One region of the Halomonas sp. hl-4 genome, then DNA from elsewhere that is predicted to be linked to it. Evidence: predicted binding sites of a transcription regulator. Region 1 holds the regulator's gene; each other region holds the start of a gene.

The links. Region 1 encodes FNR, which switches genes on or off when oxygen is low (the NO sensors DNR and NnrR bind a similar motif). Its sites were predicted from a motif close to TTGATNTANATCAA; they were not measured.
Region 2: the regulator FNR is predicted to act here: its motif matches at 1,758-1,771, upstream of petA (ubiquinol-cytochrome c reductase iron-sulfur subunit).
Region 3: the regulator FNR is predicted to act here: its motif matches at 4,848-4,861, upstream of CPH17_RS03705 (cytochrome ubiquinol oxidase subunit I).
Region 4: the regulator FNR is predicted to act here: its motif matches at 2,398-2,411, upstream of CPH17_RS05465 (cation-translocating P-type ATPase).

Annotation. Positions count from the first base shown of each region.
Region 1 covers NZ_LT907845.1:3,554,632-3,562,473, forward strand. The annotation lists gene CPH17_RS16680 (putative nucleotidyltransferase substrate binding domain-containing protein) at 1-1,275, shown strand, start outside; gene CPH17_RS16685 (DNA polymerase III subunit epsilon) at 1,272-1,913, shown strand; gene ttcA (tRNA 2-thiocytidine(32) synthetase TtcA) at 1,991-2,914, shown strand; gene fnr (fumarate/nitrate reduction transcriptional regulator Fnr) at 2,911-3,651, opposite strand; gene hemN (oxygen-independent coproporphyrinogen III oxidase) at 3,714-5,132, opposite strand; gene CPH17_RS16705 (alpha/beta fold hydrolase) at 5,266-5,991, shown strand; tRNA gene CPH17_RS16710 (tRNA-Val) at 6,099-6,174, shown strand; tRNA gene CPH17_RS16715 (tRNA-Asp) at 6,238-6,314, shown strand; tRNA gene CPH17_RS16720 (tRNA-Asp) at 6,356-6,432, shown strand; tRNA gene CPH17_RS16725 (tRNA-Val) at 6,477-6,552, shown strand; tRNA gene CPH17_RS16730 (tRNA-Asp) at 6,620-6,696, shown strand; gene CPH17_RS16735 (heme-binding protein) at 6,813-7,214, opposite strand; gene glcF (glycolate oxidase subunit GlcF) at 7,292-7,842, opposite strand, start outside.
Region 2 covers NZ_LT907845.1:996,159-1,004,000, reverse strand. The annotation lists gene zapE (cell division protein ZapE) at 1-570, shown strand, start outside; gene rplM (50S ribosomal protein L13) at 793-1,221, shown strand; gene rpsI (30S ribosomal protein S9) at 1,235-1,624, shown strand; gene petA (ubiquinol-cytochrome c reductase iron-sulfur subunit) at 1,842-2,441, shown strand; gene CPH17_RS04925 (cytochrome b) at 2,441-3,700, shown strand; gene CPH17_RS04920 (cytochrome c1) at 3,700-4,461, shown strand; gene sspA (stringent starvation protein SspA) at 4,610-5,236, shown strand; gene CPH17_RS04910 (ClpXP protease specificity-enhancing factor) at 5,290-5,793, shown strand; gene CPH17_RS04905 (BON domain-containing protein) at 5,887-6,474, opposite strand; gene CPH17_RS04900 (phosphoheptose isomerase) at 6,509-7,096, opposite strand; gene CPH17_RS04895 (YraN family protein) at 7,118-7,489, opposite strand; gene CPH17_RS04890 (penicillin-binding protein activator) at 7,479-7,842, opposite strand, start outside.
Region 3 covers NZ_LT907845.1:746,391-754,232, reverse strand. The annotation lists gene CPH17_RS03725 (PqiC family protein) at 1-556, opposite strand, end outside; gene pqiB (intermembrane transport protein PqiB) at 566-2,251, opposite strand; gene CPH17_RS03715 (paraquat-inducible protein A) at 2,244-3,575, opposite strand; gene CPH17_RS03710 (calcium/sodium antiporter) at 3,831-4,805, shown strand; gene CPH17_RS03705 (cytochrome ubiquinol oxidase subunit I) at 5,042-6,451, shown strand; gene cydB (cytochrome d ubiquinol oxidase subunit II) at 6,448-7,449, shown strand; gene cydD (thiol reductant ABC exporter subunit CydD) at 7,454-7,842, shown strand, end outside.
Region 4 covers NZ_LT907845.1:1,105,230-1,113,071, reverse strand. The annotation lists gene CPH17_RS05465 (cation-translocating P-type ATPase) at 1-2,332, opposite strand, end outside; gene tnpA (IS200/IS605 family transposase) at 2,489-2,869, opposite strand; gene CPH17_RS05455 (transposase) at 2,871-3,053, shown strand; gene CPH17_RS05450 (DASS family sodium-coupled anion symporter) at 3,287-4,753, shown strand; gene CPH17_RS05445 (methyltransferase domain-containing protein) at 4,883-5,692, shown strand; gene CPH17_RS05440 (methyltransferase) at 5,689-6,684, shown strand; gene greB (transcription elongation factor GreB) at 6,685-7,221, opposite strand; gene CPH17_RS05430 (hypothetical protein) at 7,396-7,842, shown strand, end outside.

The sequences.
Region 1 (7,842 bases):
GATGCATCCAGTCAACTGGGCATGGTGACTAAAACCGACCTGCTAAACGCCATTGTGCTGGGGGAGCATCCCGTAACCACACCGCTTGTTGATATCGCCCAATATACTCTGGTAACGGCGACGCCCGACCAATACTTATTTGAAGCGCTGGTCAGTATGACGCGCCATAAGGTGACGCGGGTCGTGGTGATGGACAATGCCCAGGCCGTTGGTGTGGTCGAACTGACCGACGTACTTAGCTATTTCTCAAGCCGCAGCTATGTGGTCAGCCTTCAGGTGGAGCAGGCCGGTGATTTGTCGGCGCTGGCCGCAGCTAGTCACCGTACGCCGGAGCTGGTCAACGCCTTGATGGCGCAGGGGGTGAAGCTACGTTTTGCCATGGATCTGTTGGCAGCCTTGAATGGCCGCATCATGAGCAAGGCTTGGGAATTCACTATTGATGCGTCACATCAGCAGCACAGCTGCATGATGGTCATGGGCAGTGAGGGGCGCGGCGAGCAGATTCTCAAAACCGACCAGGATAACGGCTTGATTCTGGCCGACGACGCTGAGTGGCCCGCTGTTGGGGATGACATGCAGCGCCTCACGGCCACCCTTATTGAGCTGGGTTACCCGCCTTGTCCGGGCAATATCATGGTGTCGAACCCGGATTGGGTGGCCACGGTAAGCGAATGGAAAGGGCGCATTGCGCGCTGGGCCAGCGCACGTGACGGCGATAGCCTGATGAAGCTGGCGATCATGCTCGACGCCCACGGCGTGGCGGGCAACCCGAGCCTGCTGGAAAGCGTCCGTGAGGAGCTGTTCGAGCGTTGCTCCCGGGACGAGTTGCTGCTGTCGTATTTCGCCCGCACTGCGCTGCGTTTTTCTACTCCCTTGACGCTGTTTGGTTCGCTTAAGAAGCCCCAGCACGGCATCGATATAAAAAAAGGCGGTATTTTTCCCATCGTTCACGGCGTTCGCACCATGGCGCTTGAGCGGCGTATTCACGACACCTCGACGTTTGGCCGGTTGGATGCGCTGGCCGAGGACGGGCGTCTCAACCGGCGCTTTGCTGACGACCTAGGCGAAGCCTTAGCGCTGTTTACCGAGTTGCGGCTTAAGCAGCAGCTCAATGATATCGCCGACGGATCATCCGTTAACCAACCGGAGCGCTCCAACCGGGTCGTCGTGCAGGAGTTATCGTCGTTGGAGCGTGATTTGCTTCGCGAAGCGCTGCACATCGTTAAAGATTTCAAACAGCGTCTCTCGCATCGTTATCACCTGGAGTATTCGTGATCAGTCGACACTATTTAGATGCCCCCTTTGGTTGGCTTGGCGGCCTGCTGCGCCGGGGAAGCGAGCGCCGCCGCTATGCAGCTTCTCCCTATGCGTGGCTTTTCCAACCTTACCTAGGAAATGAACTGGTGGCGCTTTCGTGTTTTGCCCACCATGGGGTAATGAGCATCGCGGCGGTAACGCTGCGTCATCACCAAATCCTGACCAGTCGCGCATGGGTTGCAGCGCTGAGCGAAGGCGCGCGAGGAAGCGACGCCGCCGAGCGCCGTCATCAGTTGCTGTACAACGTGGAGACCACGCTACCGCTCGATGTTGAAAGCCTGCGTTCGCTAGTCGAGTTTATCGGCAACCGGCCGATCGTCGGCTGGCAGCTTGAGCAGCGCCTCGCGCCGCTCGAGCAGGCGCTACGCCGCCATCTAGGGTTTGGCCTGCCCAATGCACGGGTGGATGTCACCAAGCTGCACCAGCGCCATCTGCGCCGCTTACACCCCCAGGCTGAGCAAGAAGATGAGCTAGCCAGAGCGCTAAACTGTTGGCAAGTGCCCAGCCAGGCGCCTCAGCGGGCGCTTGAAGATGCCACCGCCAGCGCGCTGCTGTATCTTCGCTTGCAGCGTACGGAGGTGGATGCTGCCCTGTAGTGGCAAGCAGTTGGGCGCTGGCGCTGGGAGTTGCTAGAATAGCGGTTGCTTCTTTTACCATCGGCAGTGCTTATACCATGCAACATCACCTTGATCATTTTGACCCAGCGTTGGCGACCCCTAATGCGGCACCCGGCTTCCCCGAAGCGGCTGTCGCTTCTGAATCCCACGCAGCCAAACAAAAACGCGAGTTCAATAAGCTACAAAAGCGTCTTCGCCGCGAAGTGGGCAATGCGATCATTGACTATCGCATGATCGATGAGGGCGATCGCGTTATGGTCTGCCTGAGCGGCGGCAAAGACAGTTATACAATGCTGGAGATGCTGCTCAGCCTGCAGCGCAATGCGCCGGTGAACTTCTCGCTGGTGGCCGTCAACATGGACCAGAAACAGCCGGGCTTTCCTGAGCATGTGTTGCCGACCTATCTCGAGCAACGCGGGGTGGAATACCACATTCTGGAGCGTGATACCTATTCGGTGGTGAAAGAGAAAACCCCGGAAGGCAAAACCACTTGCGCGCTATGTTCGCGCTTGCGCCGCGGTTCGCTGTACGGCTTTGCCGAAGAGATTGGCGCCACTAAGATTGCCCTGGGCCACCATCGGGAAGACATTCTTGAAACGCTGTTTTTAAATATGTTCTTCGGTGGCACGCTAAAATCAATGCCGCCCAAATTGCTTTCTGACGACGGCAAGAACATCGTTATCCGACCGCTGGCGTACTGCAAAGAGGCGGATATCGTTGAGTACGCCCAGCAAATGGCGTTCCCTATTATCCCTTGCAACCTTTGTGGCTCGCAGCCCAACCTACAGCGTCAAGTAGTGAAAGATATGCTGGCGGATTGGGATAAAAAACATCCCGGCCGATTGGAAAGTATGTTTAAAGCCGTCACCAATGTTGCGCCCTCGCAGCTTGCGGACCGCGATCTGTTTGACTTCGCCGGGCTAGAAGCCAAACAGGCTGAGTTAATGGCGGGGCGCATTCAGGCGCTCACTGTTGGCTAGGGAGCGGCGTCTTCTTCGGCAAGCTGCTGCAGTCTCGCTATATCAAGAATGCGTACCTCGCGGCCTGACACGTCCACCACTTCCTGAGATTGGAAGCGGCTTACAATCCGGCTGACGGTTTCCACAGCGAGCCCGAGATAGTTGCCGATATCCGCTCTGGGCATCGAGAGTCGAAAACTGTAGGGCGAGTAGCCCCGGCGGCGAAAACGGTCGGAAAGCGTGATCAGAAAGCTTGCCAGGCGCTGGTCGGCGGTTTTGCGGGACAGCAGCCGCATCATTCGCCGGTCATTACGCAGTTCTTTGCTCATGCTGCGGTATAGCTGGCCGCGTAGCTCGGGCAGCTTTTCAGACAAATGATCCAGTTGGTCAAACGGAATCTCGCATACCGTGGTGGTTTCCAGCGCGACCACGCTGCCGGGGTAATGGGGTTCATCGATAGCATCTAAGCCTACCAGTTCACTTGGCAGATAGAAGTTGGTCAGCTGTTCAAAGCCACCGCCTTCGCTGGTGACCTGTTTTAAGCTGCCTGAACGCACGGCATATACGCTGGTAAACGGCTCCCCCTGGCGAAAAAGCTGCTCGCCTTTTTTGAGCGGGGCGCGTCGCCGAATAATCGCATCAAACTGGTCTATATCTTCCAGTTCGAGCGCTAATGGCAGGCACAGCGAGCTTAAGCTGCAGGTTTGACAGCGTGCCTCATGTAGGATGGCACGCCGTTGGAGCATTGGTTCCAGCATGAGAGTCTCCGTCAGTGGCGCATGGCTTCATTATGTAAGCTGGAGCATATGGGCAGCAACCGTCAAACTATTTTTGAATAGCGCTGTTCGCTCTGATTAGCCAGGCGAGCATCAAACGCCATGGCTAAATGGCGAATTAGCAATCGCCCTAAAGGGGAAACGCGCAGCTTGTTGCCCTGTATATCCACTAGTCCATCGCGCTTTGCCTGGTCGAGAGAACTAAGCGCTAGGCGGAAATACTGGTGGGCATCAATCTGCCAGCGCTTGCCGAGCGCCGCCAAATCCAACTGCATGTCACACATCAAGCGCTCAATGGCATCGCGGCGAATCAGGTCGTCGCGACTCAGGCATACGCCACGCTGTGTGGCTAGCTGCCCTTGATCAATGGCTGACTGGTAAAGATTGAGCTGGCTGTTGTTTTGCGCATAACAATCGTCAAGGCGTGAAATGGCTGATACACCAAAGCCAATCAGATCGCACTGGGCGTGGCTGGAATAGCCCTGGAAGTTGCGCTGCAGCGTGCCGTTTTGCTGGGCAAGAACCAGGCTGTCGTCCGGTCGGGCAAAATGATCCATGCCGATATGCACATAACCGGCATCGGTGAGCATCTCGATGGTGACGCGCAGCATGGCCAGTTTCTCGTCGGCGTCGGGCAGGTCCTGCTGGCGAATGCGCCGCTGGGGCGGAAAACGCTCCGGAAGGTGGGCATAGTTGAACACCGACAGGCGCGCCGGGTTCAGTTCTATGACCTGGCGAAGCGTCTGTGCAAAACTGTTCGCCGTTTGCAGTGGTAGACCGTAGATAAGGTCCAGGTTGAGCGAGCGGAAGCCCAGTCGCTGGGCTTCGTCCATCAGCGTTTCGGTGAGTACCCGTGGCTGGTCACGGTTAATCGCTCGCTGTACCTGAGGATCAAAGTCCTGCACGCCCAGGCTCAGCCGGTTAAAGCCCAGCGATTGCAGATGACGCAGGGTTAACACATCGGCTTCGCGCGGGTCGATTTCAATGGCGTAGTCGCGCTCGGGGTCGCTGGACAGACCGAAGCGGGCATCCAGGCGGTCAATCAATTCGCTCATCTGGTCAAGCGTTAAAAAGGTTGGTGTGCCGCCACCCCAGTGCAGCTGCCTCACCGGTCGCCGGGTGTCGAGAGGCTGCGCTGCCAGCGCCATTTCACGGTCGAGCCTTGCCAGATAGGGTTCGGCAAGTGCGGTGTTCTTAGTGGCGATCTTGTTACAGGCACAGTAGAAACAGATCTTCCGGCAGAACGGAATATGTACATACAGCGATAGCGCTCGTTGAGCGTCGTTGCTGCGTGCCAGGGCAGAGGTAAAATCGTCGGCCGTAAACGCCTCGTCAAAGGACAGGGCGGTGGGGTAAGACGTATAGCGGGGGCCGCTTATTGCGTAGCGCTGGAGTAATGCGTCGCTCCACGTTGAAGTGGTCAAGGTGCTATCAGAAGCATCATCATTCACGGTGGTAGGCATGGGGCCATGCTCCAGGTCAAAGGCTTGACGCAAGGGTAGCGGCTGCCAGGCAACCCCGTGTTGAGCTACGTCAAGAAAAGCAGCGCCAGGTGGATGTTGGCGCATTCAGTCAAACAGCCCGGAGGGCCGCGTTGTGGAAACCCACTGGCCGCAGGAAACAAGCATCGATAAGCAGACGCTGGCGGAGGTGGTCGCCAAGCAGGTCAGCGGCTGTTTTTGGCTTGAGGGGATGGGGCCGCTCAGGCTTTATGGACAGGCCAGTCACGGCTGCCTGCTGTTGGCCCATGGCGCTGGCGCCGGGCACCGATCCGCTTTTATGCAGCAGTTTGCCAGTGCGTTAGCGCAGCATGGGTTGCAGGTGATTACGTTTGATCTTGGCTATATGCAGCAAATGCAGGCCACGGGAAAGCGCCGCCCTCCGCCCGCCATTGATCGCACGGTGGCGGAGTTGGCGCGTTGGTATGACGGCCTTGCCCCGCTAACGGCTAAGCCGCTTTGGCTCGGCGGCAAGTCGATGGGTGGCCGCGCGGCAAGCATGTTGGCCAGTCAGCAAGCTTGCCCGGGGCTAGTGATCGCCGGTTATCCGTTTCATCCGCCAAAAGCACCCGACAAACTGCGCCTGGCGCATTGGTCAGACGTGCAGGTGCCTTCACTGATACTTCAGGGCGAGCGTGATCCTCTGGGCAATCACGCAGAGGTATCGAGCTACGCGCTGCCGCATAACACCCAGGTGATGTGGCTTACCGATGGCGATCACGACTTTAAACCCCGCCGTGCCTCGGGGGTAAATCAGACGATTTTGATTGACGAAGCCGCCGCTCATGGGGCATCCTTCGTGCGCGCTCAATCGCTGCAGTGAGGCGTTTGGAAGGGTGCGTTTAAAGCCGTCTGTGGAAGCACAGTATTTGAACGTAGTGTGTTGACTTCCTTCGCGTCTACTGTAGAATGCAGCGCCACGTGACCAGCGGGTGGTTAGCTCAGTTGGGAGAGCACCAGCCTTACAAGCTGGGGGTCACTGGTTCGAACCCAGTACCACCCACCATCGTATGATGGCCTGGAAACGTCGCAGTAAGGAAAGCACCTAGCGTTAATAGTGCAATACAGCGGACCGGTAGTTCAGTTGGTTAGAATGCCGGCCTGTCACGCCGGAGGTCGCGAGTTCGAGTCTCGTCCGGTCCGCCATCGTTGCATTACCCGCCTGTTTTCCATGTTTTGTCGTATGTGGACCGGTAGTTCAGTTGGTTAGAATGCCGGCCTGTCACGCCGGAGGTCGCGAGTTCGAGTCTCGTCCGGTCCGCCACGATAAACACGTAACATAGCAAATATTGGCGATGCCAATAACCTGGGTGGTTAGCTCAGTTGGGAGAGCACCAGCCTTACAAGCTGGGGGTCACTGGTTCGAACCCAGTACCACCCACCATTTGAAATACTCGACGTGCTCAAATGGTCAAAACGCAAGACCCTGCTAGATGTAAGTACACTACAGCGGACCGGTAGTTCAGTTGGTTAGAATGCCGGCCTGTCACGCCGGAGGTCGCGAGTTCGAGTCTCGTCCGGTCCGCCATTATGCAGTCTACATTTCAGCAGTGATCATTATCGGTGTTATACCGAACGAATTTAAAAAAACCCCGGATCATCGATCCGGGGTTTTTCGTTTGCGCGGCGTTTACATGTTTATGTTCAGCCAATCGCGCTGACGCCAGCTTTGGCGACTTGAACGTCCTGGTCCGGTTTGACACCAGAAATGCCCACCGAGCCAACCACATGGCCATCGACGATAATCGGTACACCGCCTGAAAGCAGCCCCTGAAGCGGCGCAGAAACAAATGCCGTACGACCACCGTTGATCATCTCTTCAAAAACCTGGGTTTCTTTGCGGCCGACAGCCGCGCTGCGTGCTTTTTGGGTGGCAACGTCGGCGCTAAAAGGTGCCGCACCGTCCAGGCGACGTAGCGCCAGCAGGTGGCCGCCATCGTCGGCGACGGCAATGGTCACCGCCCAGCCATTGCTGTCAGCTTCTTTTTGAGCGGCATCAAGCACGCGAATAACGTCCGATTGGGATAAAATCGCTTTGGTTTGCATAGCGTGTCCTTTGGTCAGTTTTACAATTTAAAACGCCACTACCGACAGCGTGTTGGCAGTGGCAGCTTAATGGGTCTTCAGTGTAGCGCAGCGTCGACGATTTCTACCCAGTGGCGAACCGGCGTTCGGTTCGCACCGGCTAAATGGGTTTGGCAGCCGATGTTGGCCGTGACAATCATTTCCGGATTGCCCGCTTCCAGCGCGTTGAGTTTATTGTCGCGCAGTTGGGTCGCCAGTTCAGGTTGGGTGATCGAGTAGGTGCCCGCCGAGCCACAGCAGAGGTGCGCGTCCTGCACCGGGGTCAGCGCGAAGCCAAGCTTGGTCAGCACGCCTTCTACCGCGCCGTTGAGCTTTTGAGCGTGCTGCAATGTGCAGGGGCAGTGAAACGCCAGCCGCTGGCTGGCCTGAACATCCAATGCTTCCAGTGGTTCGTCGCGCAGCACTTCGACGATGTCCTTTGCCAGGGCGCTGATTTTCTCGGCCTTGTCGGCATAGTCAGGGTCATCCTTGAGCATTTCGCCATACTCTTTGACGAAGGCGCCGCAGCCGCTGGCGGTTTGCACGATGGCCTCTGCGCCTTGTTCAACGTGGGGCCACCAGGCGTCGATATTGGCGCGCATGCGGGCAC
Region 2 (7,842 bases), 1.7 Mb from region 1:
TTGCAGCGCGAACGTTTCCTGCCGGCGATCGACTTGCTTAATCGCCATTGTCGTGTGGTAAATGTGGACTCGGGCGTTGACTATCGCCTGCGAGCTTTGGAACGCGCTGAAATCTTTCATACACCGCTGGATGAGGCAGCCGAGAAAGAGCTTTCGCGTAGTTTTCGTGAGATTGCCGGACAACCTGGGGAGGAGGATGCGCCCCTTGAAATCAACCAACGTGTGCTGACGACCCGCCGATTGCACGATGATATCGCTTGGTTTGAATTTGCCGAGCTGTGTGATGGGCCGCGAAGTCAAAATGACTATATAGAGCTGGCGCGGGAATTCCACACGATTATCGTTTCTAACGTGCCCGCAATGCGCGGCGCTGACGATGACCAGGCAAGGCGTTTTATCAACATGGTCGACGAATTCTATGACCGCGGCGTCAAAGTATTGATGTCGGCCGAAGCCCCTGTGGAATCGCTCTACCAGGACGGAAAGCTCACCTTTGAATATCAGCGCACGCTTTCACGGCTGCAGGAAATGCAGTCTCATGAGTATCTGGCGCTTCCGCATAAGCCCTGATGATTCGGCTTAAATAGCTGCCTCTTGAGCTTGTCGATGGAAAAGACGCCCAGAAAATTGCTCGGCAACCGCATTAAGGCTTAACTTGGCGCGCGGCATCCTGTAGAATGCCGCCTCGCTACACGTTGTAGGGACGTTACCTACAACCAAAAAAAATAGGGATGGTGCAATACCGCTTGGCGGTGTGTAGCACCCAATACATTTTAACTGGTGATTTCATCCATGAAGACGTTCAGTGCTAAGCCGCAGTCCGTCCAGCGCGATTGGTACGTTGTTGATGCAACGGACAAAACGCTCGGTCGTCTGGCTACCGAAATTGCTCGCCGCTTACGCGGTAAGCACAAGCCCGAATTTACCCCTCACGTTGATACCGGCGATTACATCGTGGTGATCAACGCGGAAAAAGTCCAAGTGACCGGCAACAAGGCGAAGGCCAAGACCTACTACCGCCACACTGGTTACCCGGGCGGTTTGCGCTCCATGACGTTCGATAAAATGCTCGACCATGCTCCCGAGCGCATCATTGAGTCTGCCGTTAAAGGCATGCTGCCAAAAGGTCCGTTAGGCCGTGCCATGTACTCAAAGCTAAAAGTGTACGCTGGTGCCGAGCATCCGCATGCTGCCCAACAGCCGCTTGAACTGAACATCTGAGGAAATCTTCGCCATGACACAGCAGTATTACGGTACCGGGCGCCGCAAGACTTCCACCGCTCGCGTCTTTATGAAGCCGGGCTCCGGCAAAATTACCGTCAACAATCGTGAACTCGACCAGTACTTTGGTCGTGTGACCGGTCGTATGGTTGTGCGCCAGCCACTAGAGCTGACCGAAACTGTCAACCAGTTCGACATTTACGTCACGGTTGAAGGCGGCGGTGGCTCATCTCAAGCCGGTGCTATTCGCCACGGCATCACTCGCGCGTTAATGGACTACAATGAGGGCTTACGTCCTACATTACGTGCGGCTGGTTATGTAACGCGCGACGCTCGTCAGGTAGAACGTAAGAAAGTCGGCCTACGCAAAGCGCGTCGTCGCCCGCAGTTCTCCAAGCGTTAATCAACGCTTCAGCAACACTGCGAAAAGCGCTCAGGCCATCGGCCTGGGCGTTTTTTTTTGCTACAACAATAACTCGACAAGGTGTACGTTAATGATGGAATGTTAAGCGTGCGTTGCATGCGGACCAGCCAACTTTATGCATAGCAAGTAAATAACAATAGCAAGCCTTGCCCAGGCGCTTAATGGTGCGGCGAGGAAAAAGTGGGGGAGACCGGAGATGGCAAATAGCGGCGTTAACAAGGGGCGGCGTCGTTTCCTTGTAGGGGCGACGACCGTTGTCGGCGCGGTAGGGGCAGTTGGAGTCGCAATCCCGTTTGTGTCGGCATGGCAACCTAGTGCAAAAGCGCGAGCGGCAGGGGCGCCTGTTCAGGCGGACGTATCGAAATTGGCCCCAGGGCAACGCATGACGGTCGAGTGGAGGGGGCGTCCCGTCTGGATTATCAATCGTACGCCCGAGATGATCGAGCGTACCGAAGCCTTCGCTGTTGATCGTCTCGCTGACCCGGACTCTGAATCCTCTTTGCAGCCGACCTATAGTGCCGGTCAAATGCGCTCAATCCGTCCCGAAATTGGCGTGCTGATCGGTATTTGCACCCATCTTGGCTGTTCGCCTGTTTATCGTCCTGAGCCTGACGCAGATGGCGTTGGCGTCGACGATTGGCCCGGCGGCTTTTTCTGTCCTTGTCATGGCTCGCGCTTCGATTTAGCGGGGCGTGTTTTTAGCAATGTTCCCGCACCGACCAACCTGGAAGTTCCCCCTTATCGTTTTGAAGGCGATAACATCATTGTCGTTGGCGAAGATGAGGAGACGGCCTAATGGGTAATCCGAATAAAGCTAAAGCCCTGCGTGGCCTGATGCGTTGGGTGGATGACCGCTTCCCGGCAACGCAGCTATTTCAAGACCACCTGTCTCATTACTTCGCGCCTAAAAACTTTAACTTCTGGTACTTTTTCGGTTCTCTTGCGCTGTTGGTGCTGGTCAATCAAATCCTCACCGGGATTTGGCTGACCATGAGCTTTAACCCGAGCGCTGAAGGGGCCTTTGACTCCATTGAATACATTATGCGTGATGTGGAATGGGGCTGGCTGATCCGCTATATGCATACCACAGGGGCGTCGGCCTTTTTTGTGGTGATTTATCTGCATATGTTTCGCGGTTTGCTGTATGGCTCCTACAAGGCGCCCCGCGAGCTAGTGTGGATTTTCGGCATGGCGATTTATTTGACGCTGATGGCCGAAGCATTCATGGGCTACCTGTTGCCCTGGGGGCAAATGTCGTATTGGGGCGCGCAGGTGATTATTTCCCTCTTTTCGGCCATCCCGGCGATTGGTCCGGATTTGGCGCAGTGGGTGCGCGGTGACTACTTGATTTCGGGCATTACGCTGAATCGTTTTTTTGCGCTCCATGTGGTGGCGTTGCCGATTGTTATTTTGGCGCTGGTTGTGCTGCATATTATTGCACTACACGAGGTGGGCTCAAATAACCCAGACGGTATCGATATCAAGCAGAAAAAGGATGAAGCCGGTAACCCTCGGGATGGCATACCTTTTCACCCTTACTACACCGTGAAAGATCTGGTCGGCGTGGCGGTGTTTCTGTTTGTGTTTTGCGTGGTGGTGTTTTATTTCCCGGAAGGCGGTGGTTATTTCATAGAGACGCCTAACTTTGAACCGGCTAACCCATTGCAAACGCCTGATCATATCGCCCCCGTGTGGTATTTCACGCCCTTCTACGCCATTTTAAGAGCGATCACTTTCTCGATTTTTGGTCTGGAGGCAAAATTCCTGGGTGTGATGTGTATGGGCGCCGCTATTGCGGTGATGTTTGTGTTGCCTTGGCTGGACCGCAGCCCCGTGCGATCAATTCGCTATAAGGGCTGGATCTCCAAGTTGATGCTGGCGTTATTTGCGGCAAGCTTTGTGACGCTGGGCGTGCTTGGAGTGTTGCCTTCAACCGGCACTCGAACGTTAGTGGCCCAATTATGCACGGTGATCTACTTCGCTTATTTCCTGTTGATGCCGATCTATACGCGGTTAGAAAAAACAAAACCCGTACCAGAAAGGGTGACTGGCTAATGAAAAAAACACTGATCGCACTGCTCGCCGCGCTGGCCCCCATCTCAGTTATGGCTGCTGGGGGGGGGAGTGCGCCTCATTCAATGGAGCCTGACTTGCAAGACAAGGCGTCGCTGCAAAATGGGATGAAGCTTTACGTTAACTACTGTATGGGGTGTCATTCGCTTGAATACCAGCGGTTCTCGCGTGCTGCCGAGGATTTGGCGATTCCCCAGGATATCATTGAAGACAACGTTATTTTCTCCCCTGAAATGGCATTCAATGATCAGATGAATACGGCTATGAGCGAGGATGACGGCGAGGCCTGGTTTGGTGCGCCACCACCTGATTTGACGTTGTCAGCGCGACTGCACGGCACTGACTGGCTGTATTCGTACCTGCTCAGTTTTTACCAGGATCCGGAGCGCCCCACAGGGGTTAACAACACCGTATTTGAGCTGGTGGCCATGCCTAACGTGCTTGAGCCCTTGCAGGGTGTGCAAGAAAAGGTATGCCCTGAAGAGAGTGCCTCAGAGGGTAACGAAGAGGAAGCCTCCGAGGAAGAAGCCGACTGCAATACATTAGAGGTTACCGAGCAGGGGGAATTAACTCCGGAGGAGTTTGAAGGTGAGGTCTATGATCTGACCAACTTCCTCGCTTATGTGGGCGAGCCCTCCAAACTTCAAGCACAGGCATTAGCGCCGAAGGTGCTAATATTTTTATTTATTTTTGCCGTCATTGCGTATTTTCTCAAGCGTGAGTACTGGCGCGACATTCACTGAAAGTGATGGGAAAGGGCAACCTAGGGCGTGCGGCCGGTCCGTGCGCCTTTTTGCGTGTTAGTCTTGTCGGTAATGCAGAGCGTTGGCTTCCCCAAGGGTGGGGTGGACGTGTTATTATCCAAGATTGATTCGTTGCGAGGATGGTTTCATGGGTGTTGTGGCCAAACGGTCGTCAATGATTTTTTATTCAGGTAATGATGATCATTTCAGTCATCGTGTGCGCATTGTACTGGCTGAGAAGGGCGTGGCTGTCGACGTTGTCGATGTCTCTGGCGAGAATGTGCCCGACGAGCTCGCCGACTTGAATCCATACAACAGCGTGCCGACGCTGCTTGACCGCGACTTGGTACTTTACGAGTCGAAAGTCATGATGGAATACCTGGATGAGCGTTTCCCGCATCCGCCGTTACTGCCTGTTTATCCCGTGGCGCGTGCCCAGAGCCGCCTATGGATGCATCGCATTGAGCGCGAATGGTGTCCGATGGTGGAGCAAATTATCAGCGGTGGGAAAAAAGACGCTGAAAAAGCACGCAAAGAACTGCGCGAGAGCTTGATTGGTATTTCACCTATTTTCGAAGATATGCCGTATTTCATGAGTGACGAGTTCACTCTCGTGGACTGCTGCTTGGCGCCGATTCTATGGAGATTGCCGGCGCTGAATATTGAGCTGCCAGAAAAACAGGTAAAGCCGCTACTAAGCTATATGTCGCGGGTGTTTGAGCGCGAGGCTTTTAAGGCCGCGTTGAACGAGCGCGAAAAAGAGATGCGTGCTTGAACCCACCTGGGCCTCGCGTGGCGGGGCCTTGTCTCTAGGAGGAGCGAGTCTAGATGAAATCGAGCCGTCCTTATATCGCCCGAGCGCTTTACGAATGGTTGCTAGACAATGAGCTAACGCCGCATCTCGTCGTGGATGCCACTCAGCCCGGTGTTGAAGTGCCGCGCCAATTTGTGCAGAACGGCCAAATCGTGCTGAATGTCGCTCCCACAGCGGTGCGAGACTTGTTCATGGAAAACCAAGCGATTGGCTTCAACGCGCGTTTTGGTGGCCAGCCTATGCAGGTGATGATTCCTACGCCGGCGCTGATCGCGATTTATGCGCGGGAAAACGGGGCCGGAATGGTTTTCGGACACGAGCCGGAATTGGCCTCGTCCGAAGGTGAAGAGTCGTTAGATGACACGTCTTCTGCCAGCAAGCCAACGTTGACGGTGACAGATTCAACGCCTGACGCCGAGTCATCCCCTGAAGATACGTCGGCAGATGCGTCAGAGGAAGAGTTCAAAAATAAACCCAGCAGTAGCAAGAAAAAACCATCACTGCGTGTCGTGAAGTAGTCTGTTTTTAGCTATTTGTTAAGTTAGCTATAATATTAAAAGGCCTCGCCGTAAAACGGCGAGGCCTTTTAGCTTTCGATGACAGTGCGCAATTCAATCGTCGATATACTCGAAGACTTTTACAATGCGCTGTACACCTGCCACGTTAGAGGCAGCGTTAACAATGCGCTCCCCCTCATCGCGTGACACCATGCCCATGATGTAAACGCTAGCGTTTTCCGTTGTTACTTTTAGCTTCGAGGAGTCGATGCTGTCATTGGTAGCCAGTCGGCTCACTACGTTGCTAGTTAACCAAGTGTCGGTAAGACGCTGGGTAGATGGCAAGCGCGCTGCCACGTTCAATTCATTATGCACCTCTTCGACACCGCGCAAGTCAGAGGTGACTTTTTCTGCCATTTCGCGTAGTTCTTCGCTGGGCACTTGTCCGACTAGCAACACGATGCCATTGAAACTATGAGGGCGAATACGTGCATCACCCAAGCGTCCGTCGGCGCGCTCTAAAGCGCGGCCCACTTCTCGTTCGATGGTGGCGTCAACAGCGGCCACGTCTTCACTACGCTGGGCATAGTTTGATGAATCAACCCGGGTGTTAGTCGCGCAGCCTGCAAGCAAAATGCTGGCACCTAGCACGGCAGCCATCAATAGGCGAGACGTGCGCAAGGAGGGGAGTTGTAGCGTCATTGGTAGGTTCCTTTTCATCGTCGGTGGCGATGGACTAGCCACCGAATAGTTGCTCATCAATTAAATCGCATAGACAGTGGATGACCAATAAGTGGACTTCCTGGATGCGGGCCGTGGAAGTGGCTGGCACGCGAATTTCGCAGTCATCTTGGCCTAGTAGCGATGCCATGTCACCGCCATCCCGGCCAGTTAACGCCACAACCGCCATGTCGCGATCATGGGCAGCTTGTATCGCCTGGACAATATTGGCTGAATTGCCGCTGGTTGAAATCGCCAAAAGAATATCGCCAGGCTGGCCTAATGCCCTGATTTGTTTTGAAAATACTTCGTTATACGTATAGTCATTGGCAATTGAGGTTAGCGTGGAGGTGTCCGTTGTTAATGCCAGCGCGGGTAAACTTGGCCGCTCACGCTCAAAGCGGTTGAGTAGTTCTGATGAGAAATGTTGGCTATCACCGGCACTACCGCCGTTACCGCAGGCGAGAATTTTGCCTTCGCTAACCAGGCACTGCACCATCATTTGGCTGGCGACCTCGATGAAAGGTGGTAGCACCTCGCTGGCGTAGGTTTTGGTATCAATGCTGGCGTTGAAATGGCCCAGTATGCGTGATTGAAAGTCCATTAGGGCTTCCTGGTTGTGAATTCAAAAGGCGTCAAACGCGGCTTTTACCCACTCAACTTCCACCTGAGGGGGCGTGCCGGAGATGGCGACGACATCAAAACGACACGCTGATGGGTGGCGCATTGTGGCTAAGTAAAGCCTTGCTGCTCGAACCAACCGCTGCTGTTTTTGAGCCGTTACTGACTCAAGTGGATGCCCATAGCGGCTTGATTTACGGTGTTTGACCTCTACGAAGACCAGAATATCCGCATCTTGCATGATCAGGTCAAGCTCGCCACCCTTAACATGGTGATTACTGGCGATTAAACGCAGCCCTTGTTGCTGCAGCCATTGAGCAGCAAACTGCTCAATGGCCTGGCCGCGTGCTCGCGCCGTCTTCGGGCTAGTTGTCATCGCGCTCGTCGGTATCTTCTTCATCACCCATTAAACCAGGGATCAGAATCGGCGACGGCGTGCCGTTTTGGAACTTGGCCCAGGGCAGTTCGCGGTAAATGCGTCCATCGCCGGTGAGGAACAGCCTGCCTGTGCTGCCATCAAAGCCTTCAAGTTCAGAAAAGTCAGAGAGGCGGGTGGCGATTTCATAGGCATCGACCCCCATTGCCATCAAACGAAATAATGAGGCGTCAGACTCTTCACGCATGCGCTGGTAACTGTCATAGAACGGCAGGACTTCTTCGCCACCCACAGCGGCATCGGGAATTTGCCACGGAATATCCATGAACATCACTTCATTGAGGTCTTGGTCA
Region 3 (7,842 bases), 1.4 Mb from region 1:
CAATCTGCTCACCTACGGTGTCCCAACTTTTACCTAGGGCCCGAACGAGCGCAGGGTACCCGTCTTCCACGAGCGGTGTTTCAGCATGGAATGTTTCCATCGCCAATACATCACCCTGTTGATTGAGTAGTTGCCATTGACCACTGGCAATGGCACGTCCGTCATGGCGTCCTTGGAATTGGTCTACCTCTAAGCGTAGCGTGATCACTCGCTCGTCGCTAGATGTGTCGCGCACCACGCGCCATGTGGGCAGCGCATTGGACAGGCGGGCCCGCAGCCCGCGTTCCAATTGGCGGCCAATGGCTTCTGCCCACTGATGGCTGTTTGCCTCCTGCAAGGTAATGTCATCTACTTGCATGACAATACCTTCGACATCCAAATAGTGTGGCAAGCGCGGCGCTGTCACTTTAAGGGTGCCTTCAGGTGCGCTGGGCGGGCTTGATAATGACCCGCTCGGCAATACATAGCGGCTGGCCGAGGGTGTGTTGCTGGCACAGGCACTGAGTAAAAGCGGCAGCAGTAACATCACAACTAGTTTTCGAGACAAATAACGCATTGTGTGTCCTTATTCGCGTGGTGCGCGAGGTATCGGGTCTTCGGTTTCGACACTGTCGAATAGCAGTGCGCGTGGGTTTTCGCTGAGCGTTCGGGTTAATGGCTGAACATCGCGTATTACGCGGTCAAGCCGTTCGACCGTCGACGTCAGTTCTTGATAGGCCGCCGACTCGGGGGACAAGCCATCGAGCGTCTCTTGTAGTTCTTCAAGCGTGCGGTTCACGTTGCCGCCCAGGGATTGGGTTTCTGGATCGTTAAGTAGCTGATTCAAGGATTCGCTTACGCCGCGTACTTCTTCAAGCACCGATTCAGAAGCCTGTAAATTCTGGTCAAGCCCCGTTAATAACGGCTCGATTTCCAAGCTGTTAAGCTTTTCCAATAAATCGGTTACCTGGGCTTGGATTTGCGCAAAACCACCAGAGACCGTGGGGAATACCGTGCGATCGGAGAACGATTCCGGAACATATTGGGAAGCTAGCTCGCGGCGGAAGTTTAAATCCACAAACATGGCACCCGTCAGTAGGTTGCCGTTCTTAAGTGACGCGCGCAGACCCAGTGTAAACATTCTTTTTAGACGACCATCCCACTCATCTAAATCGACCTCGCTATTTTCAATGCCCAGACGCTGCGGTTCGATACGGATCAATACCGGAATAGCAAATTGCTCGCGGGAGTCAGGCTGTGGCGCTGTGAAATTCCATGGCACAGCCGCCACGGTACCAAGGCGGACGCCACGAAACTCGACTGGAGCCCCTTTGGAGAGACCTCGTACGGTATCGTCGACAAGCAGGACGTACTCCAAATAGCGGTTAAAAGTGCCTTGCCGAGCGCTATCTTCATCCGTGTAGAGCTCAAAACGAGTGTCATTATCGACAGGTTTCCCCATTGGGAGGTCTTCTGGTACGCCAAACGTAACCCCACCACCCAGGAGGGCCTCAATTGATTCAACATTGACACGCACCCCGTCGGCATCTAAGCGAAAATCGATGCCGCTGGCCGTCCAGAAACGCGTGCTTTCAGTGACCAGTTGGTCGTAGGGTTCTTCAATGAATACTTGATGGTGCATGGTGCTTGATTCGGCATCGAAGCGAGTTTCTTCTATACGACCTACGGTGAAACCCTGATAGGAAACAGGGTCGCCAACTCTCAATGAATTGCCCAACTGGCTGACTAAGCTGATTTGCAATCCAGCGACCCCTGCGGGCGCCACAGGTGGGGTATCCCTTACTTCGAACTCTCGCTGAGGTGCGGATGAAGAGCCGGGTTGGAGTTGGATATAAGCACCCGAAAGGACCGTACCCAAACCGCTAATTCCTTCACGCCCAATGCGCGGTTTAACCACCCAGAAGCGACTATCTTCACGCAGCATGGCTTCTGCTTCAGGCTGAATGCGCGCTCGCAATACCGCCTGAGAAAGATCATCAGACAGCTGAACGCTTTGCACGCGGCCAATTTCCACATTGCGGCTACGAATCAGTGTGTTACCTGCTTCTATACCTTCGGCGTTCTCCATCGTTAAGGTAACCATCGTACCGCGGCTAGAATAGTTGTCGTACACCAGCCATAAACCGATGACTAAGGCGACAATGGGCACAATCCAAATAGGCGAGAGCCGTGTCTGGGGGCCGGGTTTGGCTCGGTGCAAAGCCGCATCACTATGTGGCTCATTGGAGTGAACATTGTTTTCGTCAGCCATCAATTATTTCCTTACGGGCGGCTTGGCGTCCTGGGTGTTTGGTAATGGGCGCATCCCATAGTAAACGTGGGTCGAAAGTCATTGCGGCCAGCATGGTTAAGACCACCACCGATCCAAAGGCGAGGGCAGCCGGCCCAGGGTTGACTGTCATCAGTGAATCTGCGCGTATCAACGCGACTAAAATCGCGACCACAAAGATATCGACCATCGACCAGCGTCCAATAAATTCGGTGATTCGGTAAAGCGTTGTCCGCGTTTGGGCGTTGAGGGCATGGCTTCGGTTGGCAACAGTGCATAGCCAAGCCAATGCACATAGCTTGCCGACGGGCACAATAATACTGGCGACAAAAATAACGCCAGCCACTGGCCAAGAGCCTGCTTGAATAAGCTCGACAATACCGCCAACGATAGTCGACGGTGAGCTATCGCCCAAGCTTGTCGTGGTCATGATGGGGTATATATTAGCAGGAATGTACATGACCGTAGCGGCGGCGAGTAATGCCCAAGTGCGTTGAATACTATGCGGCAAGCGAGGGTGCAGTCGCTCGTGGCAGCGCACGCAATGATGTTTTCTGTCCGGAGATATTCGATTAATTAGCCCGCAAGTAGGGCAACTGGTAAGCCGCTGGGCAGCGGCTGACATACCTGTTTGGGTGCCCTCAGGGACGAGTGGCTCGCCTTCTAGGGCAAACCACATCCAGTCCGCATCAATCGATTGAACGGTCATCAGTAGCAAAATGGCAAAAACGCAAAATGCCCAAAAAGCCAATCCAAGATCAATATCGGCAAGCCCGGCTACTTTAAATAAGCTGACCAAAGCGCCGACAATAAATACATCGGCCATCATCCAGGGAGTTAAATGGCTTAGTGAACGTGCCGTTGATCGGCTAAAGGGCAGGGGATCGTTACGCAATAAACCATATTGCAGCCAAAGGGTGCCGAGTAAATACACGGCAGGTAGCACTACGATGGTCATGACAACGCCAATAGCGACCACGGGTTGATGAAACGTTATGAGCGTACTAGCCGTTTCGGAAAGTTCGATACGGTTGCTTACTCCGCTATAGCTGAAACTCACAAACGGGTAGGAGACCGCCAGCAAGAGAGCAATAAGCGATGCCGCAGCGAGTGCCATACTGCGTTGTGCTGGATAGCGATGGCGTTTCACTAACACATGTGAACATCGTGGGCAGCTGGCTTTTTCGCCTGATTTGAGTGGTGGTAGGGCCGAGACCCAGTCGCATTCGTGGCAGGCGCGCAGGCGTCGCCGCTGAGTGCGGATTTCAGGTGGTTGCTGGTCAACCAGCGGCGCATTGACATGCAACGATGGTCGTTTAGGGAGCCAGTGCTGTGACAAATAATGTTCCCACTCATGTTGAGAAACTAAACCAATACGCTGTCGGTGATAAGTCTGTCAATTTTCAGATAAAATTGGTGTCCCAGTAGCTTCTTTACCGTTGACCTAAAGCGGTGAATGGACAATGATCGGCTCCGTCGATATCGCCGGTCAGAGGCTGCCGAGAATTTCAACCTCCAACTATCACGACTGTCCTTGGAATATGTCACCAAAGGGAATCTTATGTTACTTGCTCTCATCGCCGTTGTCGTTGGCTTGATACTACTTATATGGAGTGCTGAAAAGTTTATTGACGGCGCAGCGGCGACCTCCCGCTGGCTGGGGCTATCGCCGCTATTGATCGGCATGCTGGTGATTGGCTTTGGCACTTCGGCCCCGGAAATGATGGTGTCGGTTCTTGCCGCCATGCAGGGCAACCCGGGGCTGGCGGTGGGTAACGCCTACGGGTCGAATATCGTCAATATTGGACTGGTGCTGGGTTTCGTGGCCTTGCTTGCCCCCTTGGCTGTTCACTCAAGCGTCATCCGAAAAGAAATGCCGTTGTTACTGGTGGTAATGCTGGTAACCGGCCTGATGTTGCTCGATGGGTGGGTGGCCCGTTGGGAGGCTGTCTGTCTATTGCTGACGCTGCTGGTATTTATCGTTGTCAGCATTGTGCGTTCGCGAGGCCAGCAGGACGATGCGCTTGTCTCTGAAGTGGCCGAAACCCTCGATAGCAAGCCGATGTCCCGTGGCACAGCCATGATGTGGACGCTGGTAGGCTTGGTGTTGTTGATCGCCAGCTCGCGGCTGCTGGTGTGGGGGGCCATCGAGATCGCCGTGCGTTTTGGTATCAGCGATCTGATTATTGGCTTGACCGTTGTGGCCATTGGTACGTCCCTGCCGGAATTGGCGTCGTCGATTACGGCGCTGCGCCGCAACGAACATGACATGGTGCTGGGGAATGTGGTGGGGTCGAACCTGTTTAACAGCCTCGCCGTGGTGGGGTTGGCGGGTGTTATCGCCCCGATTGAAACCGGGCAGGAAGTGCTTCAGCGTGACTGGAGCGTCATGCTGGTCATGACCGTGCTGATGATGATCTTTGCGTTTTCCTGGCGGGGTCGCCCACGGCGCATCAACCGCTTTGAAGGGGGTGGTTTACTAGCCCTGTTTATTGCCTACACTGGCTATATGGTGAGCTTGGTGGTGCTCGCGTAAGTCACTAAGTTTTTTAACAAACGCTTGCCTGATCGTTAAAAATTGATCTGCGTCAACGGGACACAGGTAAATACCCAAACTCATGCCGCGTACGGGCCTTCTAAGCTGTAAACTTAACGGGTTGGTAATCGATAAGCTTAGTAACTATAAGAATAAAGCGTGACCGATAGCGGCTCAACTAAGCTTGTTACACGCCCTCGCAAGAGGGGAGTTCATTCAGGCCTTAGGAGCGAATTATGGAGCTCGATCCGCTGTTACTCTCGCGAATACAGTTCGCGTTTGTCGTTTGCTTTCACGCCATCTTCCCCGTGTTTACGATCGGTCTAGCGTCTTATATCGCCGTACTGCACGGTCTGTTCTATAAAACGGACAACCAGGCTTGGGATCGCCTGGCGCTGTTCTGGACCAAGGTATTTGCCGTGGTGTTCGGCATGGGCGTGGTAACCGGCATTGTGATGTCGTTCCAGTTTGGTACTAACTGGAGCAACTTCTCCTATGCAACGTCTAATTTCCTGGGGCCGGTGCTGAGCTATGAAGTGGTGACGGCTTTCTTCCTGGAAGCGGCCTTTCTTGGTGTCTTGCTGTTTGGTCGAGGCAAGGTGCCTGAAGGGGTCCACCTGTTTGCCGCTATCATGGTGGCCGTGGGCACCTTCATCTCGTCGTTCTGGATTCTCTCCGCCAATAGCTGGATGCAGACGCCTGCCGGCTATGAAATGATCGACGGTCATTTCCATATCACTTCCTGGATGGCAGCAATCTTCAACCCCTCCTTCTGGTATCGCTTTGTCCATATGGGGATGGCGTCGTTCCTGACCGGTGGTTTTGTGGTGGCGGGAATCAGCGCCTGGTTCCTGCTGCGTAATCGCGACGTCGAGGCGAATAAAAAAGCGCTCTCGATGTGCCTGTGGCTGCTTTTGTTCCTGGCGCCTGCGCAGGCCGTCATCGGGGATTTCCACGGTCTGAATACGCTCGAGCATCAGCCGACCAAAGTGGCGGCCATGGAAGGTAACTGGGAAACCGGGTCCAACGTTCCGCTTCTGCTGTTCGCTCTTCCCGACCAGGAGGCGCAGACCAACCACTTCGAAATCGGCATCCCCAGCCTTGCAAGTATCGTGCTTACGCACAGTGCCGACGGTGAAGTTCCCGGCGTCAGCGAAGCGGCCCCTGACGAACAGCCTCCTGTGGCGCTGGTGTTCTGGTCATTCCGCGTGATGGTGGCGATCGGAATGTTGATGATCGGCGTGGCGATTGCGGGGCTGTTGTTACGCCGCAGGGGGCGCGTCTTCCAATCGCCGCTCTTCCTCAAGACGCTGGTGGGTATGATTGTGTCGCCTTTCCTTGCCGTGCTTGCCGGCTGGGTGGTTACCGAAGCGGGGCGCGCGCCCTGGTTGGTATACGGTGTTATGACCCATGCCCAGGGGCTGACACCTTCGCTCACTGGCGGAATGGCGCTGTTTACCCTGATTGGATACGTCGCGGTTTATACCGTCGTTTTCTGGGTAGGTATTTACTACCTGACCCGTGTGGTACGTAACGGCATGATCCCAGATACTGCGGAAGTAACCGGTGAAGTCGAGCGGGCAAAACGGCCTTTCTCAGCGGCCCATACGCCGTTCGATGGTGATTTTGAAGGAGCGAGCAAATGATCAGCCTTGACCTTGCAATAATCTGGGCCGGCATTATCGGCTTCGGCGTTATCATGTACGTGATCATGGACGGCTTCGATTTGGGGCTGGGGATACTGTTTCCCTTCGCGCCCGACGACGAATCCCGTGATGTGATGATGAACTCGGTCGCGCCGGTGTGGGACGGTAATGAAACCTGGCTGGTCCTTGGCGGTGCCGGGCTGCTGGGCGCCTTCCCTCTGGTGTATTCGGTGTTCCTGCCGGCGCTTTATATTGGGGTGTTTTTGATGCTGGCCGGGTTGATTTTCCGCGGCATCTCTTTCGAATTCCGTTTCAAATCCAAGAAAAACCGCCATTGGTGGAACATAGCATTCTGCGGCGGGTCGGCGGTTGCGGCCTTTGCCCAGGGGGCCGTTGTCGGCGCCTACATCCAGGGTTTTGCCGTTGAAGACTTTGTCTATGTGGGCGGCGCCCTCGACTGGCTAACGCCGTTTACCGTGCTGACCGGCCTGGGCCTGATGGCGGGCTATGCCCTGTTGGGGGCTACCTGGTTGATTCTCAAATCGGAAGGCTACATCCAGCAGTGGGCCTATCGCATCACACCCAAGCTATTGGTGGCGGTACTGGTCGTATTTGGCATCGTCAGTCTGTGGACGCCGCTGGTTAGCCCCGAAGTGCGCGATCGTTGGCTTAACCAGATTCATCTGATCTGGGTGTTCCCGATCCTTGCCATGGTGTGTGCTTATGTTCTCTACCGGGCCGTTAAACGTCAGGAAGAAGGCCTGCCGTTTGTCGCCTCGTTAGGCCTGTTCATCTTTACCTACCTGGGTCTGATCGCGAGCAAGTGGCCGGTCATTGTGCCGCCCAACTACACGATCTGGGACGCCTCCTCGGCACCCGAATCGCAGCTCTTCCTGCTTATCGGCGTGCTGTTCGTCATCCCCATCGTGCTGGCCTATACGGCATGGACGTACTGGGTATTTCGCGGCAAGGTGCGTGTAGGAGAGGGCTATCACTGAGCCCATGGCCTCAACATCTGAGCAAAACGGGTTAACGCCGCGCCGCTGGTTGCAGTCGCTTGCATCGTTGGAACGCAAGCGACTGAGGGGCGCGGCGTTCCTCGGTAGTCTGGCGGGGTTTCAGACCGTCTTGATAGTCACGGGCCTTGCGTGGTTGATCGATCAGTTGATGGTGCATGACCGCGCTCCCCGTGATTTATCATCAGTTTTCATTCTGTTGGCCGTCGCCGTTGTCGGAAGAGCGCTTTGCCAGTGGGCGTCGGAGCGCCTGAGCCTGGAGGCCAGCCTGCGGATAAGACGTCACGCGCGTTCGCAGCTACTGGACAAAGTCACGGCGCTGGGGCCTGTCTGGTTGACCACTCAGCAAAGCGGTGCCATTGCCGCCCAGGCCCT
Region 4 (7,842 bases), 1.8 Mb from region 1:
CCACCCGCCAGAGAAGGAACAGATCAAGCAGTGAGGCGTCGGGGTCTCGTGGCGGGCGAATCATAATATCTTTTTCGGCCCCTTCGAAGGCCAGCGCAAGGCCCAGCGTCACTGCGACGACCATGTTGACCCAAAGCGCCTGTAGTGGCGTGACCGGCAGGGTAGTGCCCGCCAGCACGGCGAGCATGATCGCCAGCCCCTGGCCGCCGTTGGTTGGCAGTAAAAAGGTGATCGTCTTGCGAATGTTGTCGTAGACCTTGCGACCTTCACGGATGGCCCCGACGATGGTCGCGAAGTTGTCGTCGGCCAGCACCATCTCGGCGGCCTCCTTGGCAGCCTCAGTGCCCTGGATGCCCATTGCCACGCCCACGTTGGCGCGCTTCAGGGCTGGCCCATCGTTGACCCCGTCGCCCGTCATGGCGCAGATGCCGCCGCGGGCCTGCATTGCCTTCACCAGCCGCAGCTTGTGCTCTGGTGCGGCGCGCGCGAAGACGTCCACGTCGAGAATGATGGCCTCGAGTTCGGTATCCGACATGGCCTCTATCTCACGTCCGCTTATAGCCCGCTCGGTATGGGCAAAACCCAGCTGTCTGGCGATGGCCAGTGCCGTCGCGGCGTGGTCGCCGGTGATCATCACCGGACGAATGCCAGCGGCAAGGCATTCTTTCACCGATGTGATGGCCTCTTCCCGAGGTGGGTCGAGCAGCCCCACAAGGCCCAGCAGCACCAGTCCTTCTTCGGCATGTTCATCCTCCAGGTCACGGTCGTCGTGGATCTGCTTCTCCGCCAGTGCCAAGACGCGCAAGCCGCGTGAGGATAGCGCTTGGATACGCTCCTCCCAAAGCGCTACGTCCAGTTCGCTATGCTGGTTTCCATCGCGCACCTGATGGCACATCTCAAGTAGGCGGTCGGGTGCACCCTTAACCAGCAAAAGGCGTTCGCCGTGCGCTTCGTGGAGCGTTGCCATGTACTGGCGTTCGGATTCAAAAGGAATGGCATCATGCCTGGCGTGGTCGCTTCGCAGCGTACCGGCCTCAAGCCCTGCCTTGGCGGCGGCGACGACCAGGGCGCCTTCGGTGGGGTCGCCATGGATCCGCCAGCGACCTTCATCCTCGGCGAGCTCGGCATCATTGCAAAGCACGGCAACCTTCAGGAAGTGGCGCAGTTCATGAGCTTTATCCAGGTCAATGAATCGGGACGCCGGCTTGTCTTCTTGCATCCAATAGAAACGACCTTGCGGGGAAAAGCCGGTGCCCTCAATGCGTATCGCACCCTCGGGTAGCCAGACTGTCTCGGCGGTCATCTCGTTGCGGGTCAGGGTGCCGGTCTTGTCGGAGAAGATCGTCGAAATGGAGCCCAGCGTCTCTACCGCCGGAAGGCGCCGGATAATTGCGTTGCGGCGAGCCATGGTCTGCACGCCCAAGGCTAACCCAATGGTGACGATAGCCGGCATGCCCTCGGGGATGGCCGCTACCGCCAGCCCCACGGCGGCCATGAACATGTTGCCTAATGGTTGACCATGCACCAGCAAGCCGAAAGCGCCCGTGAGAATGGCGGCAACGAGAATAAACAAGGCAAGTATCTGGCCGGCGCGGTCAATCTGGCGCAGTAGTGGTGTCTTGAGCTGCTCGACGTCGCGCAGCATCTCCGATATCCGGCCGATCTGGGTGTGCGCCGCAGTCTCGACGACCAGTCCGTGTGCATTGCCCTGGACGACGATGGTGCTGGCATAGGCCATACAGGTGCGGTCGCCCAGGTCGGCATCATCGTCTACCGCCTGGGTCTGCTTATCTACCGGCGTGGACTCGCCAGTCAATGAAGCTTCCTCGGTGCGAAAACGCTGCGCCGTCAACAGGCGCAGGTCGGCCGGGACTCGATCACCGCTCTCAACCAGCACAACATCACCCGGCACGAGTTCCTCGGCAGGAATGGTCAGACGCTTTCCGTCGCGCAGCACTGCGGCCTGGGGCGAGAGCATTCGGCGGATGCTATCCAGGGCCTTCTCGGCCTTGCCCTCCTGTATGAAGCCGATCAGCGCAATGATCAGCACCACACAAAAAATCACGACGGCATCAATGGCGTGGCCCAGCCCCAAGCTGGCAACGGACGCCACGATCAGTACCAGCATCAGGATGTTATTGAACTGCGCGAGTAGCCGCTGCCACCAGGGACGACCCTTCGTTTGTTCGAGCTGGTTGGGCCCATGAGTGGCTAGCCGGCGCTCGGAAGCCTGAACGCTGAGGCCATCGGCTGTGCTGTCGAGTTGCTTGAGCGCTTCACCTACCTCCAGGGCATGCCAGGCAGTTTGCTTGATGCGGTTGGGAGCAGCCATTGTTTCTCCGACATGAGCGAGGTGAGAGGATGCCAGATAGTAAACACGTTGCGGGCTTTAAAGCATTGATGCAGAGCAACACGTAGGTGTAATTCATGAAATTTATAGTTGCCGCTTGAGACATCGTTCCTCTGCGAGCTCAAAGTGCTGTCATGCTCAAATCCTGTGCTCTCTATGGGGCGTTTGCCCTTGCACATAGGTCTTGAGCATTTCGATGGTTGCCCCACCCACACTACAAGCAAAATACGACCGGGACCACAGAGCAGCGCTGCTTTTACTCAACCTCGGGATATGCGTGTTCAAGAAGCGCACCCGCCGGGAGGACGTGGATTTCAAGTTGTTGATCATCACGCTGATCGACAGCTTCGGCGGATATTCAACAAGCAGGTGAACATGGTCTTCTTCACGATCGAACTCCAGGATGCAGCAGTCTGGTGTCTCGCAAGCAGATTCAAATGCCTCCCGGAGCTGCCCGATCATGTCGCCATCGAACACTTTGCGGCGATACTTCGTCGTAAAAACTAAGGTGAACCACAAAATGGACCATGCCGTTGAACATCCGGTCGTGGGGGGCTCCTCCTGCCATACGCACCACGACCGGGACATCAACGCGGCGCTTAATATCAAGCATCAAGGTATTATTCAGTTAAAGGTGGAAGGGCTGTCCGTCTCTGCCCATGGAGGCTCGCGTAAATCCGGCATGTCGCCGGTTGCTGCTTGAGAAGTGGGAAGCCTCGCCCGCTAGGGCGGGGAGCAGTCACTAAGCACTGCGTGATCGTTTTAAACGAATATGACAACGCTATAAAACTAGGCAACATCACCCAGACTGAACCATCATTGATGTGGGTCAAGAGGTAAGCATTCGCGAAAACTAGACTTACATGGAGAGCTTAGGCGCTGCTTTGTTGCCCAAGAGCATACCGTTAACATCCGCTAACGTTATATAGGTCTATTATGCAGACACTGCCCTTCAAACTCTGGCCAACCATTATTGCGGTGGCCGTGACCCTGCTGATATGGCTGGTCATTCCCCTACCAGAAGGCCTAGCGCCCAACGCGTGGCTGATGCTGGCTATCTTCGTTGGCACTATTGTTGCCATTATCGGTAAAGCCATGCCCATTGGGGCTATTTCCGTTATTGCTATTTCTATTGTTGCGGCAAGCGGCGTTACGGGGGATACGCCTGGCGAAGCTATCGATGTGGCCTTAAGCAGTTACGCCAACTCGCTGATCTGGTTAATTGCTATTGCGATTATGATTTCACGCGGGCTGATAAAAACCGGTTTAGGAGCGCGTATCGGCTACTACTTCATATCCATCTTCGGTAAGCGTACACTGGGCATTGGTTATGGCCTCGCTTTTTCAGAGCTTACCATTGCCCCAGTAACACCCAGCAATACTGCCCGGGGCGGCGGCATTATCCACCCCATTATGCGCTCGATTGCCCACAGCTTTGACTCACACCCAGAAGAAAATACTTCTGGCAGAATTGGCAAATACCTGGCCTTAGTGAATTACCACAGCAACCCAATTACTTCGGCGATGTTTGTCACCGCTACTGCCCCAAACCCGCTGACAGTTCAACTCATTGCGACCGCTACGGGCGCAGAGATCCAACTGAGTTGGTTAACGTGGGCGGTCGCCATGTTACTGCCTGGTTTAGTCGCCATCCTGGCGATGCCTTATATTCTTTACCTGCTCTACCCACCAGAAATTAAGGAAACGCCTAATGCCACCCAAATAGCGCGGGACAAGCTGGCGGAGCTAGGCAAAATAAGCCGAAACGAAGGCATTATGCTGTTCGTCTTTTTGGTACTACTCCTGCTGTGGGCAGATATTCCGGCAATATTTTTGGGTGATGCGGTAACTCTTAACACGACAACATCTGCCTTTATCGGTCTTTCCATGCTGCTGCTGACGGGGGTGTTAACCTGGGATGATGTACTGAAAGAGAAAAATGCCTGGGATACGCTACTGTGGTTTGGCGCCCTCATCATGATGGCAAGCCAGCTTAAGGAAACCGGACTTGTTGATTGGTTCTCTGCAAATATGCAGGACTGGATTACCATGATGGGGATTGGTTGGGCAGGCGCCTCCGCCCTCCTTGTGCTGACCTTCCTCTATACCCATTACTTTTTTGCCAGCACCACTGCACATATCACCGCAATGATGGCCGCCTTTCTCACTGTTGGTCTAAGTCTCGGTGCCCCGCCCATGCCGTTTGTGCTGATCATGGCCGCTACCTCATCTATCATGATGACCTTGACCCATTACGCAACAGGAACGTCTCCCGTCATTTACGGCTCAGGCTATCTGACACTGGGTGAGTGGTGGAAAGCAGGCTTTATTATGAGTGTGGTCAATCTCATTATCTGGGTGATTGTCGGCGGTTTGTGGTGGAAGTTACTGGGACACTACTGAGCGCTGGCCAGCGAGTGGCGTAAGCGCAGGGGGGCATGCGAATCGACCAGATGGTACGTTAGTTTTGGCAGAAAGCACCGTTCAAGCAAGGTAAACTAGCCGACTTTGAAACCACAACTGGCTTCAGGCATGCAGCGAATTGAAGAATTAAGCGAAGCGGGGGATCGGTACTTCGATGGCCTGGTGGACAAGTTTTCCCGCTCGCTCTACCAGGCGCCGCGGGGTGAGCTGCGCCTTGCCATGCTCGATCATTTGCTGCCGAAAATGCTGGAGTTGAACCAGCAGCCGGTACTGGACGTTGGCGGTGGGCTTGGCCAGCAGGCCGCGTGGTTTGCCAAGCGAGGGCACGCCGTCACAATGACCGAGCCATCCGCCGACATGCTGGCCTATGCCCGGCAGTGGCATGCGGCATGCGACGAACTTTCCTCGCAGGCGATCACCTATGGGCAGACGCCGTTGCAGCAATTGGCCGATGAGCACCCCGGCCCCTGGCCGCTGATCACCTGCCATGCCGTGCTGGAATGGCTGGGTGATCCGCGCGCGGCGCTGGCGTCATTGGCGGCGCTTTTGGCGCCGGGCGGGCAGTTGAGCCTGATGGTCTTCAATCGCGATGCGCTGCGTTTTTCCAACGCGCTGAAGGGCAACGTGGACAAGGCGCTGAGCGACCGGTTGGAGGGGCAGGGCAAGCGCCAGCGCCTTACGCCAATCTCGCCGGTGACCCACGACCAGGTAGTGCAGTGGAGCGCGGGTCACCATCTGACTATCGAGTCCGTAGCCGGGATTCGTATCTTCCAGGATTATCTTCAACACCCGCCGACCAGTGACGCCGAGCGTGACAAACTGCTGGCGCTCGAAAAGCAGTATTGCCAATACGACCCCCATTGGCGGCTGGGTCGCTACCTGCTTTATACCCTCAGCAAACCGGAGTCTGTCGCATGAGTGCTCAATCACCCGCCTGCCAACTATTAGAACGACAGCCAGCGCGTCATGCGCCGCTTTGGGTGGTGGGCCCGCCGCTAGATCCTTGGCTGATTGAGCAGTCATATGGCGTGATCAGTGGTGATTTAGCCGTGCTCAACGCTTGGCGCGCTCGCGATAAGCTGGCATTTACCCCCTTTGCGGATGAGAGCGGCGCGCATTTGACAGGCGACGTGGTGCTGTTCTGGCCTAAAGCCCATCAGTTGGGTATTTGGTGGCTGCAGTGGTTATGCGAAGTGTTACCCGCCGATACGCCGGTAGACATTGTCGGTGAGCATAATGGCGGCATCAAGCGAGTGCCCAAGGTGCTCGCCGAACGCGAGATGTGCTGCGACAAGCTGGATAATGCCCGACGCTGTTCGTTGTTTGCGACCCGCACGGTAAAGGCTGCCGCCTCGGAAGATGTGTGGAAGCGCTTCGATGCGCTAGGCGTCACGTTGGTGAGCCACCCCGGCGTGTTTGGGCACGGCAAGGTAGATGAGGGTACCCAACTGCTGCTGGAGGGCTTAGAAAACGAGCTTCCCCGACCGCCGCAGCGCGTGCTGGATATGGGCTGCGGCGACGGTATTATCAGCGCATGGCTTGCGCAACAGGGGCATCAGGTAACCGCCGTTGATGTCAGCGCGTTTGCGGTTGAATCGACCAAGCGCACACTGAGCATTAACGGCCTGGAAGGCCGCGTATTGCAAAGCGATGTCTATAACGCCTTACAAGACGAGTCCTTTGACATCATCGTCAGTAATCCGCCGTTTCATCAAGAGCGTGATATCAGCTATGGGCCAAGTCAGCGATTAATCAGCCAAGCACCGGCCCACTTGACCTCGGGAGGTCAGCTGTTGATGGTCGCCAACGCCTTTTTACCGTACCCCGATCTGCTCCAGAACGCGTTTCAGCAATTTCAAACCCTGGCGGATAATCGCCGCTTCAGAGTGTATCGCGCGCAGCGGCGTTAATTACCGTTTAGGGGCGTACTCAATGGTTGTTACGGTGTAGAACGTCTCGCCATTGGGCGTGAGCACCGTTATATCATCGCCCACTTCCTTGCCCAGCAGGGCTTTCGCCATGGGGGCATCGATGCTGATCCAGCGTTTTTGCGTATCGGTTTCATCGTGGCCAACAATGCGGATATACAGTACTTCGCCGTCTTCATCTTCCAGGCTGACAAAGGCACCGAAAAATATTTTATCGGTGTTGGCAGGTAAACGGTCAACCACTTGGAGTTCATCCAAGCGTTTGGTGAGGTAACTGATACGGGCAATAACGCGATTGAGTTCCTTTTTATTGTAGGTGTAATCCGCGTTTTCACTGCGGTCACCCTGGGCCGCCGCTTCGCCCACTTTCGCCGAAATTTGCGGGCGTTTTACCCGCGAGAGGTGATCTAGAATACCCCGCAGACGTGCTGCGCCCTCAGCGGTAATCAGGTTGCTTTTGGGTTCCTGGCGCGGGTCTTTTGCCGGATCGCGCCAGCGGGTCATATTGCGGCCTTTCATTGCCAACTCCCTTTTGGTGAGGCGACACCTACTTTAACGTGATTTGCCATAGCTGGGCCAAAAGTCGTGTAAATGATTTGCGACTGGCGATTCATTCAAACGTTCGTTACATTGTCTGGGTGGCTTACTTTCCCACATGCATTTATCGGATAACAACAATCCAAGGAGTAGATAATGGCGCACTCAAACCTGATTCGCTATTTCGCATTGACCGCACTCAGTGGTTCATTGGCGCTCGCATCGTTTAACGCTGTGGCCTATGAAAGCGATCTTTACTCGCTTAAAAATCGCTGGGAGCACACGGTGACCGAGATGCCTGAAAGCGAGCGCGAGGAAGCGCTGAACGGCTTAGTAGATGAAGTCAACCAGCTTGCCGAGCAACACCGTGACGAAGCCGAAGTTTTGGTTTGGAAAGGTGTCATATTGGCGGCTTATGCCCGTGAGCGCGGTGGCCTCGGGGCATTGGGCGTTGCCAAGGACGCCCGTGATACGCTTGAACGTGCCGTAGAGATCGACCCGCAAGGCAATAACGGCTCGGCCTATGTGACATTAGGCGCGCTATACGACCGTGTGCCCGGTGGCTTGATCGGTTTTGGCGATAGTGACACGGCGGACGACATG